Regions from separate parts of the Kribbella sp. NBC_00889 genome, predicted to be linked through region 1. Evidence: predicted binding sites of a transcription regulator. Region 1 holds the regulator's gene; the other holds the start of a gene.

What was found. Region 1 encodes HrcA, which represses chaperone genes, less so after heat shock. Its sites were predicted from a motif close to TTGGCACTCGNNNNNNNCGAGTGCCAA; they were not measured.
Region 2: the regulator HrcA is predicted to act here: its motif matches at 3,684-3,710, upstream of groL (chaperonin GroEL).

The regions. Positions count from the first base shown of each region.
Region 1 is NZ_CP108783.1:4,759,385-4,765,707, forward strand. Features, by position in the region: gene OG817_RS23010 (16S rRNA (uracil(1498)-N(3))-methyltransferase) at 1-228, opposite strand, end outside; gene dnaJ (molecular chaperone DnaJ) at 276-1,418, opposite strand; gene hrcA (heat-inducible transcriptional repressor HrcA) at 1,448-2,470, opposite strand; gene OG817_RS23025 (Gfo/Idh/MocA family protein) at 2,590-3,693, opposite strand; gene OG817_RS23030 (ThuA domain-containing protein) at 3,678-4,319, opposite strand; gene OG817_RS23035 (MBL fold metallo-hydrolase) at 4,482-5,252, shown strand; gene OG817_RS23040 (NCS1 family nucleobase:cation symporter-1) at 5,370-6,323, shown strand, end outside.
Region 2 is NZ_CP108783.1:8,875,101-8,881,423, forward strand. Features, by position in the region: gene OG817_RS43800 (S8 family serine peptidase) at 1-2,075, opposite strand, end outside; gene OG817_RS43805 (PspC domain-containing protein) at 2,245-2,577, opposite strand; gene OG817_RS43810 (MmcQ/YjbR family DNA-binding protein) at 2,736-3,077, shown strand; gene OG817_RS43815 (GNAT family N-acetyltransferase) at 3,096-3,659, opposite strand; gene groL (chaperonin GroEL) at 3,893-5,518, shown strand; gene OG817_RS43825 (glycoside hydrolase family 6 protein) at 5,609-6,323, opposite strand, start outside.

The DNA of each region.
Region 1 (6,323 bases):
CCGAGGCGAAGCCGCCGGCTCGTGCCCACGCTGCTGCACCGCCACGGTCACCCCGGCCTTGGACGCAGCCGTCACCGGGCCTTCGGCCCACGAACCACGACCGTCGGTCAACCGAATGCGCTCACCAGGGCCGATCCGCCGAACCACCGCCGCATGCCGGCCCTCTGCGCCGTCCAGCGTCAGTTCGTCGCCCACGAGTTCCGGCGCGAAGAAAACGGCAATGCCCACCAGCCCATCACCTTCCCGCGAGGCCGGCGGAGCCGGCCGAGCCTGTTTCAGTGGGCGCCGAAGGCGTCGCGGAGGCGACCGAAGACGCCCTTGTGGGCGGCTTGGACCTGACCCTGGGGACGCTCCTCGCCACGAGCCTCGGCCAACTGGCGGAGCAGGTCGACCTGGGAGTCGTCCAGCCTGGTCGGGGTCTCGACGATCACCTGGACGATCAGGTCACCACGACCCGCGTGCCGCAGGCGCGGGACACCACGAGCCGTCAGCGTCATCGCCGTCCCGGACTGCGTGCCGGGCCGGATCTCCAGTGGGGTGGTCTCGCCCTCCAGCGTGGGCAGGTCGATCGTGGTGCCGAGCGCGGCCGCCGTCATCGGCAGCGTCACCGTGCAGTGCAGGTCGTCGCCGTTGCGGGTGAAGATGTCGTGCGGCTCGACCTCGATCTCGACGTACAGGTCGCCGGCCGGGCCGCCGCCGGGGCCGACCTCGCCCTGGCCGGACAGCTGCACCCGGGTGCCGCTGTCGACGCCACCGGGGATCTTGACCGTGACGGTGCGGCGGGACCGGACCCGGCCGTCGCCGGCGCACTCGACGCACGGGTTCGGGATCGTCGTACCGAAGCCGCGGCAGTTCGGGCACGGCCGCATGGTGCGGACCTCGCCGAGGAACGACCGCTGGGTGTGGGTGACCTCGCCGCGACCGTGGCAGATCTCGCAGGTGACCGGCTCGGAGCCCGCCGCCGCTCCCGAACCCGAACAGGTCGGGCACAGTACGGCGGTGTCGACCTTCAGCTCCCGGGTGGTGCCGAACGCGGCCTCGGCCAGGTCGATCCGCAGCGGGATCAGCGCGTCCTGGCCGCGCCGGGTCCGCGGCCGAGGCCCGCGGGTGGCCCCGCCGGTCTGGCCGAAGAAGGCGTCCATGATGTCGGTGAACGTGAAGGCCTGGCCGAAGCCCGCGCCGCCCGGGCCGGCGCCCGCGGTCGCGAACGGGTCACCGCCGAGATCGTGCAACTGCCGCTTCTGCGGGTCGCTCAGCACCTGGAAGGCGCGGCCGATCTCCTGGAACTTGTGGTGGGCGTCCTCGGAGTCGTTCACGTCCGGGTGGTACTGGCGTGCCAGCTTGCGGTACGCCTTCTTGATCTCGTCCGGCGTCGCGTCGCGGCTGACGCCCAGGACGGCGTAGTAATCGGTGCTCATACTCCAGACCAGGGGTTGGGTTCAGTCATTTAGGAGTCCGCCAATATCTGGCTGACGTAGCGCGCGACGGCCCTCACGGCGCCCATCGTGCTCGGATAGTCCATGTGGGTCGGGCCGACGATGCCGAGCGTGGCCAGCGCCTCCGACTTTGACCCGTAGCCGGTCGCGACCACCGAGGTGGTGGCCAGTTCCTCGAACGGGTTCTCGTGCCCGATGCGGACCGTCAGGGTCTGCGGGTTGGTGGCCTCACCGAGGAGCTTGAGCAGAATGACGTGCTCCTCCAGTGCCTCCAGCACCGGCTTCACGTTCCGCTCGAAGTCGTCGCCGTACCGCGTCAGGTTGGCGGCGCCGCCGACCGCGATCCTCTGCTCGCCGACCTCGTCGGTGAACGTCTCCAGCAGCGTCGTCACGATCGCCGCGACCAGTGGCCGGTCCGCCGGGGCGAACAGGTCGGTCACCGCGGCCAGGGACGTGGTGGCCTCAGTCAGCCGCTGCCCGGATAGTGCGGTGTTCAGCCGCGAGCGCAGGTCGGCGATCAGTTGCTCGTCGACGTCGTTCGTCTGCTCGACGATCCGCTGCTCGACGCGGCCGGTGCTGGTGATCAGCACCAGCAGCAGCCGGCGCGGGGTCATCGTGACGACCTCGATGTGCCGGACGCTGGAACGGTTGAGGGACGGGTACTGCACGATCGCCACCTGGCGGGTGATCTGGGCCAGCAGCCGGACAGTACGGCGTACGACGTCGTCCAGGTCGACCGCGCCGGCCAGGAACGAGGTGATCGCCTTCTTCTCCGCCGGAGACAGCGTCTTGACCGTGCTCAGCTTGTCCACGAACAGCCGGTAGCCCGCGTCGGTGGGGATCCGGCCGGCGCTGGTGTGCGGCTGGGTGATGTACCCCTCCTCCTCCAGCGCAGCCATGTCGTTACGCACGGTTGCCGGCGACACCCCGAGGTTGTGCCGGTCCACCAGCGTCTTCGAGCCGACCGGCTCATGGGTCGCCACGTAGTCCTCGACGATGGCGCGGAGAACATCCAGCTTGCGATCGTCCAGCACGCGCACCACCTCCCTCGCCTCGACGTACGACTCAGTGACCCTTGGCACTCAGTTGAAACGAGTGCCAGTCTACCGAGCCGTAGTAGCTCGCACCGACGTGTGACGGCGTGGGACGGGTCTCAGGCGAGCTCGGGGGACGCTCCCAACGGTACGGCGGCGGGCCGGGTGACTGTGCTCGCGACATCCACGGGCTGGTCCTGGGCAGCCGCTTCGAGCAAGGACTCGAGTACGTCGAGCACGTGGTAGGCCAGTGCACCGTCGGCCCGGTGCGGCTGACCTGTGCGGACCGCCCGGGCCATGTCCGCGACCCCGACGCCCCGGCCGGCTCCGGCGTACCCACCGGCGACCGGGACCTCGGTCCAGTCGCGGTTGGCCGCGGTAGCGATCTCGACCTTGCCATCGAACCCGTTCGGGTCGGGTACGGACAGGCTGCCCTCGGTCCCGTGCACCTCGATCCGCGGCAACCGCGCGGCCCAGATGTCGAACGACATCAGCACCGTGGTCAGCGCACCCGACTCGTGCTCCAGTACGCCGGTCACGTGCGTCGGCACCTGGACCGGGAAGGTCTCGCCGGCTCGCGGACCGGTGTGAATCTTCCGCTCCTGCTTCGACTGACCGGCCCGCGCGGTCACGCGTCGTACCGGACCCAGCAAGGTCACCAGGCTCGTCACGTAGTACGGACCCATGTCGAGGACCGGACCGCCGCCGGGCTGGTAGTAGAACTCCGGCGCCGGGTGCCACAGCTCGTGCCCGGGCGTGAAAAACGATGCCGTGGCAGCCGTCGGTACGCCGATGTCGCCGCGGTCAATGACAGCCCGGGCAGTCTGGGTACCAGTGCCGAGCACAGTGTCCGGCGCGCAGCCGACGCGGAGGTTGTTCGCGGCGGCGTACTTGAGCAGCGGCTCCGCCTCGGCCCGGTCGACGGCCAGCGGCTTCTCGCCGTACACGTGCTTGCCGGCTTCGAGCGCGGCCTGGTGCACCGGTGCGTGGGCGGCTGGGATGGTCAGGTTCAGGACGATCTCGACGTCGTCCGCGGCGTACAGCTCGTCCGGGGACAGCGCGCGGATGGCGGGGTTGCCGTCGGCGATCGCCTGCGCGCGGCTGATGTCCAGGTCGGCGACCGCGACCACATCAACGCCGGGCAGCTTGGCCAGATGGTCCAGGTAGGTGCCGGAGATGACGCCCGTACCGACGATGCCGATGCCCGTCACTTGCTCGCCCACAGCAGCCCCCGCTCGACGATGGTCCGCACCTCAGGCACTTCGAGGTCGTCCAGCTTGTGGCCGACGGTGCAGACGAAGACCTTTCCCGCGCCCCAGGTCCGGGTCCAGACGGCCGGCATCACGGCACCCTCGATCCACGGGTAGTCCGGATGCGAGCGGAACGTCGTCGTGGCGAGCACGGTGTTGGTCGGGTCGTAGTGCACGTAGTACTGCTCGGTGTGGACGTCGAAGTGGGTGATGCCCTCGACGATCGGGTGTTCGGCGACGACGTCGACGCGGTAGTCGGTGAAGCCGTGCGGGTGCGAGATGAACTGCCCGCCGGTGATGAAGCTGTAGTCGGCGTTGGCCCGGAACGAGTCGACGATGCCGCCGTGCCAGCCCGCGAATCCGGTACCGCGGCGGATCGCGGCCTCCAGGCCCTTGAAGTGGTCGGCGTCGATCTCGCTCATCGTGACGCACTGCAGCACCAGGTCGGTGCCGTCCAGGTCGAGGTAGCTCTCGGTGCTGTCCGAGACGGTCACCTCGTAACCGTTCTCTTCCAGGAACGGGATGAACAGGTCGGTCGCCTCGACCGGCGAGTGCCCTTCCCAGCCGCCCCGGACCACCAGTGCACGTCGTGTCGTCACGCCGACCGCCCTTCGAAAGTTTCGCTGCCGAGTTCGGAACCGTTGCGAACCGCCACCGTGACCCTAGGCGCCGCCCGACCGCCCTTCAAGTGCGATTCCGTCCTCTGGATGCGACGGGACCGGTGGTCGGAGGAGATGTACACAGCAAGTAATCTCGCTCCCATGAGTACGTGGGCCGAAGTCGGCGATCGTTGCTGGGTCCGCCGGTACGACGAATGGGACCTCAACGTCGGTCTGGTCGTCGGGGCGGACGGTGCGCTGGTGATCGACACCCGGGCGACGACCGAGCAGGCCGAGGAATTGCGCGAGCACATCCGCGAACTGACCGGCCAGCCGGTGCGCTGGGTCGTCAACACCCACGCGCACTTCGACCACGTCGCCGGGAACAGCGTCTTCGATCAGGCCGAGGTCATCGCCCACGAGAACGCCGCGACGGCCGCCGAACTGACGGCGCAGACCTTCGCGGTGGCGAGGGTGATCGATCTCGGCGACCGCAGAGTCGAGTTGCTGCATCTGGGGAACGCGCACACCGACGGCGACGTGGTGGTCGTCGTGCCGGATGCGGAGGTCTACTTCGTCGGCGATCTGATCGAGGAGTCGGCGCCGCCGTCGTACGGAGAGGACTCGTTCCCGCTGGAGTGGCCGGACACGATCGACCGGGTGATCGGGATGCTGTCCAGCTCGTCGAAGGTCGTCCCCGGTCACGGCGCGGTCGTCGACGCGGAGTTCGTGCGCGACCAAGCCGGCGACCTCGGCACCGTCGCCAACACCATCTCCGGTCTCCACCACGGCGGCACCCCGCTGGAGCAGGCTCTCGCCCACACCGACGACTGGCCGTGGCCGCTCGAGAAACTCCAGGACGCGATCAAGCGCGGCTACGGGACACTCGGCACCCCGCGTCGCCCGACGCTGCCCCTGCTCGGCCCCGGCTGATTCCCGAAAGCGCACGGGTCGGGCGGTCAAGTTGTAGTTGTCCGTTGACACCGCGTCAGGTTTGCCGCACTTTGTTGCGAAGTGCGGCGCGAACCACGACCGGATGGGGTGGCAACCATGACCACGATCGAGCAGACCACTCATCCCGACGGCAGAGTCGAACTGGCCGATCCCGCCGTCCTCGCGGACAGCCCCTACGCCAACGCGGAGCTCGCACCGACCCGATTGCCCGAGCGGCACTGGACGACGTACAACTATGCGGCGCTCTGGATGGGAATGGCGCACAACATCCCCAGCTACCTACTCGCCGCGGGTCTGGTCGCGCTCGGGATGAACTGGCTGCAGGCGTTCATCACGATCACGCTGGGGAACCTGATCGTGCTGGTCCCGCTGCTGCTGAACAGTCACGCCGGGACGAAGTACGGCATCCCGTTCCCGGTCTTCGCGCGCGCCTTCTACGGCCTCCGCGGCGCGAACTTCCCGGCCCTGTTGCGCGCGTTCATCGCATGCGGCTGGTTCGGCATCCAGACCTGGATCGGCGGCCAGGCGATCTTCGTGATCGTCGGCGAACTGTTCGGCAACGGCTGGACGGAGGCGTCCGCGGTCGGCGGGCACCCGTGGACGATGTGGCTCAGCTTCGCGTTCTTCTGGGTGCTCCAGATGGTGCTGATCTGGCGCGGCATCGAGGGACTGCGGCGGTTCGAGAACTGGGCGGCGCCACTCGTCACGGTCGCGTTCCTGGCGCTGATGGTGGCGATCCTGGTCAAGGCCGGCGGGTTCGGCCCGATCCTGTCGCAGCCGTCGAAGCTCGGCTGGGACGCCGACTTCTGGAAGATCTTCGCGCCGTCGCTGATGGGCATGATCGCGTTCTGGGCGACCCTCAGCCTGAACATGCCGGACTTCACCCGGTTCGGTAAGGGTCAGCGCCAGCAGGTCGTCGGCCAGATCATCGGCCTGCCGACCACGATGTCGTTCATCGCGCTCGTCTCGATCATCACCACGTCCGGCACCGTGCTGGTCTACGGCACGGCGATCTGGGACCCGGTCGAGTTGACCCGCCGCTTCGAGAAC
Region 2 (6,323 bases), 4.1 Mb from region 1:
GGATCGCCCCGGTTCCACCGCACCGAGACGGAGTGCGGTGCCGACGGCTTCGAGGTCGTCAGAGTCATCGGCCTCGCCGTGCGGGCATCGAGGGTGACGGTGTAGTTCGGCGCGTGGGCGGACATCTTGGGCAGTCCGACGATGCTGATCTCTGACGTCGTGTCGCCGGAGCCGTCAGGTGTGGTGATGAGGCCGAAGACGTTGTAGTTGCCCTCAGGCAGCCGCAGCGTCCACTCCTTCTGGTTCGGTGAGAACAGCAGCTCCTCCGCGTAGTACCGTCCGTCGGTCTCCTGGTACGGCGCGATGCGGGCCCGGCCGCTCGCCGGCTTGCCGTTCCGGTCGAGCATGCGGATGGTCACGTCGACCGTGTCGTCCTGTTTGACGAAGCCGACGGTCGTTGCGAGCTCTACGCCGGGACCGGTCGCGGTGACCCGTCCGCTGTACTCGTCGGCCTCCAGTGCGGTCGCATCCAGCGTCAGCGTGACGTCGGCCGATGCGCCCGCCGCGATGGTGGTCGTGGCCGGTGTGACGGTCACGCCGGCCAGGTCGGTGGCCAGATCGAGGGTCACCGCAGTCTCGGAGTGGTTCTGATAGGTCAGCGTCTTCTGCTGCCGCAGTTGGTCGGCGCGGTAGGGCCGAGTGATGTGCCCGAAGCTCACCACGCCTTGGTCGACACTGACCTGCTGGGCGGTGGCCCGAGCGAGGTCGACCGCTCCTGCGCCGACGGTGAAGGCCGTGCTGCGCTCGACCGGATCGGCACTGGAGGCAAGGGTTGCCTTGAGCAAGCCCGGCGACCACTCCGAGTGCTCCTGGTGAAGGACGGCAGCCGCACCGGCGGCGTACGCAGCAGAGGCAGAGGTGCTGACAGCAGACGCGTAACCGCCACCCGGGTAGGCGCCGATGACGCCGAATGCGGGTGCGACGAGCTCAGGCTTGATGGCCCCGCGGTCCGCCATGACGCCGTGCCTCGCCTGGTCCCACCAGTTGCCACGATTGGTGCCGCCGACAGTGAGGGCGGCTGGAGCCGCACCGGGTGCGACCACGTTCGTCGTACCTGGTTCGGCATAGCTTTTGGAGCTCGTCGGTACGACGAACAGGGCGTCGGACTCCCGGCCGAGGTCGTCGACCGCCTGGGTCAGCGGATCCTCGCCACGGGTGATGCTGCCGGCGACGTTGACGTCGATGACGTCGGCCCCCGAGTCCACTGCCGACTGCAACCCGGCGATGGCCCAGGACTCGTAACCGGCACCGGTGTCGTCGAAGACCTTGCCGACCGCGAGGTGAGCGCCCGGGGCGGCGCCGGCGTACTGTCCGTCGGACGCGGCGCCGCTGCCGGCAGCGAGCGACGCGGAGTGTGTGCCACTGCCGAACCGATCGGTGGTGTCGTTGCCGCCGGTGAAGTCGCGGGTCAGAGCGATCCGGCCGGCGAAGTCCGGGTGAGACGCGTCGATGCCGGTGTCCAGGACCGCGATCAGGGAACCCGTTCCGTCGTACGCGCTGGTGGTCTTCGTCGCAGCAGAGTCCTTGGTGCCTTTGGTGAGCTGCGTGCCGACCGGCCGCGTGCGGGCATCCAGCCACACCTTCTCGACGTCGGGCCGCTTCTGGATGTCGGCGAGGAAGCCGGTCTTGGCGTCCTTCGGCTGGCTGACGGCCTTGAAGGTCGCGCCGGTGCGGTACGAGACGATCAGCGGAAGCGTGCTCCGGTCGTTGTCGCCGTACCCCTGGCGCACGAGGGCGCTGACGTCGAAGAGCCGCCGGTCGAGTTTGCCGGCGGCCATCAGGTCCAGCGCCGAGGCCGGCTCGACGTACACGTCGCCGTCCTGGAGATAGATGTGGGTGCCGGCGTTGGAGCTGCCGGGCGTGGTGGTGACGACGGTGGCTTGCTGCTTACCGTCTGCCAGGGTGTCGAGCCGTACGACGTCACCGGTCACGAGTGTGACCAGGTCAGTCCTGGTGACCGCGGCTGACTGTTCGTGCGCGGCGGTTGGCGCGGTCGCGGCGCTGCCGGTTGCTGTCACTGGTGCGAGGGCCAGCGATCCGGCGAGGGCGACGGCGGGAAGTAGTCGTGGGAGCACGCTTTGGAACGTAAGGAGCCCGGAGGGATACCGGCAATCGATCCGGCTGGCGAGAACTCGTCATGACGGGAGTCGGTCGCCGATGCAGGGCGGCAGGGTGACGGTGGTTGTGGTCACCCTGCCGCGCTGGGTCCGGGGGTGGCTGCGCCGGGGTACGGCGCAGGGGTGGTCACGCCGCCGGGGGCTTGCTGTTGTTGTCGTCGTAGATGCGGGAGGCGATGTCGGCCTCGGGGGAGTTGGGCTGGTTCACGGACTGCTGGACGTTCTGCCAGACCGCCTTGCCGTCGGCCTCGGGGATCACGATCCACGCGACCGCGTAGCCGAGCAGCGCGGTGCCGCCGGTGATCAGGGTCAGGCCGACGATGGCGAGGCGGACCAGGGTCACGTCGATGTTGAAGTACTCCGCGAGCCCGCCGGAGACACCCGACAGCATCCGCTGGGACTTGGACCGGCGGAGGACCTTGCCGGAGAGGTTCTGGAACGGTGCGTTGGAGTTCGTCATGGCTCTACTCTCCCGCCCGGAGGCGGTCCGCCACATCAGGATCGGTACCGACCCGACCCCTGGCCTGACCCCGGTGTCCCTGACCCGGCGGCCCTTACCACTTTCGGCCCGGATCAGCGGACCTTCGGACTGTCGGTGGCCGCATTTACCGTCGGGGGATGGACGCGCAGACGGTGCTGAAGGTGATGCAGGGGTTGCCGGGGGCGGAGGAGCATGAGGGCTGGGCCGGCCAGCCGGCCTTCAAGGTCCGCAAGAAGGGTTTCGCCTACATGTCCGAGGACGAGAGCAGGCTGATGCTCAAGGCGCTCCGCGAGGAGCAACAGGCGCTGGTCGCGGAGAACCCAGAGGTCTACTCACCTTCCTGGGAGGGCGGCCGGTTCGCCTGGCTGGAGATCGACCTGGCCGCCGCTGACGACGACGAGGTGCAGGAGTTGATCACCGAGGCCTGGCGCCTGACCGCACCGAAGTTCCTGGTCGCCCAACTCGAGTCCAAGGTCTAGTCGACTCGAGTCCAGGGTCTAGTCGAGGAGCTTGCGGACCAGGACCCACTGCGGGCTGGTGCGGCTGACCTCGGTGAAGCCGGCGTCCAGGAAGACGGACAGCGGGCCGCGGTAGAGATCCGCTGACGGAGTGCGGCCGGCCAGTGTGGTGTCGACCGCGCAGCCCTCCACGGACGGAGCGGCGTACTCGCGGGCCATGGCGACGGCGCCGGCCGCCAGTTCACCCGCAACGCCCTTCCGGCGCTTCCCGACCGGTACGACGAAGCAGGTGATCACCCACGAGTCGGGGTGATCCGTCCGCCAGTGGGGTGAGGCCAGGACCCGTGGGTACGACGTACGTGGGGCGACCGCGCACCAGCCGATCGGCGTATCGCCGTCGTACGCAAGGACGCCGGGTGGTCGCTCACCGTGACATACCTGGGAGCGCAAGCCCTGGCGGTTCTCGTCCGGGGTGGCGTCGGACCAGGCACGGCCGCGGAGGCGGAAATACTGGCACAGGCAGCGCGACGGATCGCCGCGCTCACCCATCACCGTTGCCACGTCCCGCCACGAGTCCGGACCCGCCGGTCGCACCTCCACCATGCGCTTACGGTAGCGAGGGGCTGGCTTGCACTCGTTTGGGGCGAGTGCTAATACTTGGTTAGCACTCCATGGGTGAGAGTGATAATGCTCGTGCTCGTGGAGTGGGACAGAAGACGGCCTCGATGAGGTGCTGGGACTGTGGCGGGACGTGACCGCCACGCTGCCGGTGCCGTCCGTCGCGGGCATCCGGCCGGCTGAACCACCAAGACTCGACGCGGGAGGACTCGCGGAGAATGCCCAAGCTGATTTCTTTCAACGAAGAGGCGCGCCGCGGCCTCGAGCGGGGTATGAACACCCTCGCCGATGCCGTCAAGGTGACGCTTGGCCCGAAGGGCCGCAACGTCGTCCTGGAGAAGAAGTGGGGCGCCCCCACGATCACCAACGACGGTGTCTCCATCGCCAAGGAGATCGAGCTCGAGGACCCGTACGAGAAGATCGGGGCCGAGCTCGTCAAGGAAGTTGCCAAGAAGACCGACGACGTCGCGGGTGACGGCACTACCACCGCCACCGTGCTGGCTCAGGCTCTCGTCCGCGAGGGACTGCGCAACGTCGCCGCCGGCGCCAACCCGATGGGCCTGAAGAAGGGCATCGAGAAGGCGACCGAGGCGGTCAGCGAGCAGCTGCTCAAGCTGGCCAAGGACGTCGAGACCCGCGAGCAGATCGCGTCGACCGCGTCCATCTCGGCCGCTGACAACCAGGTCGGCCAGATCATCGCCGAGGCGATGGACAAGGTCGGCAAGGAAGGCGTCATCACCGTCGAGGAGAGCAACACCTTCGGCCTCGAGCTCGAGCTCACCGAGGGTATGCGCTTCGACAAGGGCTACATCTCGCCGTACTTCGTGACTGACACGGAGCGGATGGAAGCGGTCCTGGACGACCCGTACATCCTGATCGTCAACAGCAAGATCTCGAGCATCAAGGACCTGGTCCCGGTGCTGGAGAAGGTCATGCAGACCGGCAAGGCCCTGGCCATCATCGCCGAGGACATCGAGGGCGAGGCGCTGGCCACCCTGGTCGTCAACAAGATCAAGGGCACCTTCAAGGCCGTCGCCGTCAAGGCGCCGGGCTTCGGTGACCGCCGCAAGGCCATGCTGGTCGACATCGCCGTCCTCACCGGCGGCGAGGTCATCTCGGAGGAGGTCGGCCTCAAGCTGGATTCCGTCGACCTGGAGCTGCTCGGCCAGGCCCGCAAGATCGTCGTCACCAAGGACGAGACGACCATCGTCGAGGGCGAGGGTGACGCCGACCAGATCTCCGGCCGGGTGAACCAGATCCGCGCCGAGATCGAGAAGTCGGACTCCGACTACGACCGCGAGAAGCTGCAGGAGCGGCTGGCCAAGCTGGCCGGTGGCGTCGCGGTGATCAAGGTCGGCGCGGCCACCGAGGTCGAGCTGAAGGAGCGCAAGCACCGCATCGAGGACGCCGTTCGCAACGCGAAGGCGGCCGTCGAGGAGGGCATCGTCGCCGGTGGCGGCGTGGCTCTGCTGCAGGCGTCCGTGGCGGCGTTCGAGAAGCTGGAGCTCGAGGGTGACGAGGCGACCGGAGCGCAGATCGTGCGCCACGCCGTCGAGGCGCCGCTGAAGCAGATCGCGATCAACGCCGGCCTCGAGGGCGGCGTTGTGGTGGAGAAGGTCCGCAACCTCCCGACCGGACACGGCCTGAACGCCGCGACCGGCGAGTACGTCGACCTGATCGCGACCGGCATCATCGACCCGGCCAAGGTGACTCGCTCGGCGCTGCAGAACGCGGCGTCGATCGCGGCCCTGTTCCTCACCACCGAGGCCGTCATCGCCGACAAGCCGGAGAAGGCCTCGGCCGCTCCGGGTGGCGCGCCCGACATGGGCGGCATGGACTTCTGAGCTAGGAAGTCCGACGGCATATAAGCAGGACAAAAGCGGTCCCGGGTCCCCACCCGGGACCGCTTTCCGTTGTCGGTGGGGAGTTGTGTGTCAGGTGCCGGTGATCAGGTGGGTGGCGAGGACGGGGGAGAAGGTGCCGAGGGGGACGGTCGGGGTGAGTCCGCAGGGCCCGTCGGAGGTTCCGGGTGTGGTGAGCCAGAGCAGCAGGTCGGCGGGTGTGCCGGTTGTGGGGGCGGACTGGTTCGGTGCGGCGCCAACCTGCGACGGGGCGCCCAGCTTTCGGCCGGTGGGGTTGCACCAGGTGCCGTTGGAGCCGTTGCCGTTGCGGCTGGTGTCGATGACGAACTCACCGGCGCCGCCAAGCGCCGCCTTGATAGCGGTGCCCCTCGCCGCGGATTCCTCGGTCGTGTAGTAGTTCGACGTGTTCAGCGCGAAGCCGCGGATCTTGCCGATGTCGACCAGCCGCAGCCGCCGTGCCATCTCCTTGGTCTCGAGCGTGGTCGCCGTACCGGCGTCCATGTAGGCCCAGGTGTTCGGGTTCTTCGTCGCGAACTGGTTGGCGGCGTACTTGAGCAGCGCGGTCCGCGCCGGCCGGTCCTTCGCCGGCAGACAGTCGAGCCGTGCCAGCGCGTCAGGCTCGATCACCACGATCGCCGGCCGGGCACCGATCCCGTCGGAGAACTGGCTGATCCAGGTCCGGTACGCCGATGGCGACTCGGCCCCACCACTCCAGTGACCACCGCAGTCGCGGCCCGGGATGTTGCCCGCGACAAGCACTGGCAGCATGTCCAGCTTGTCGGCGGCT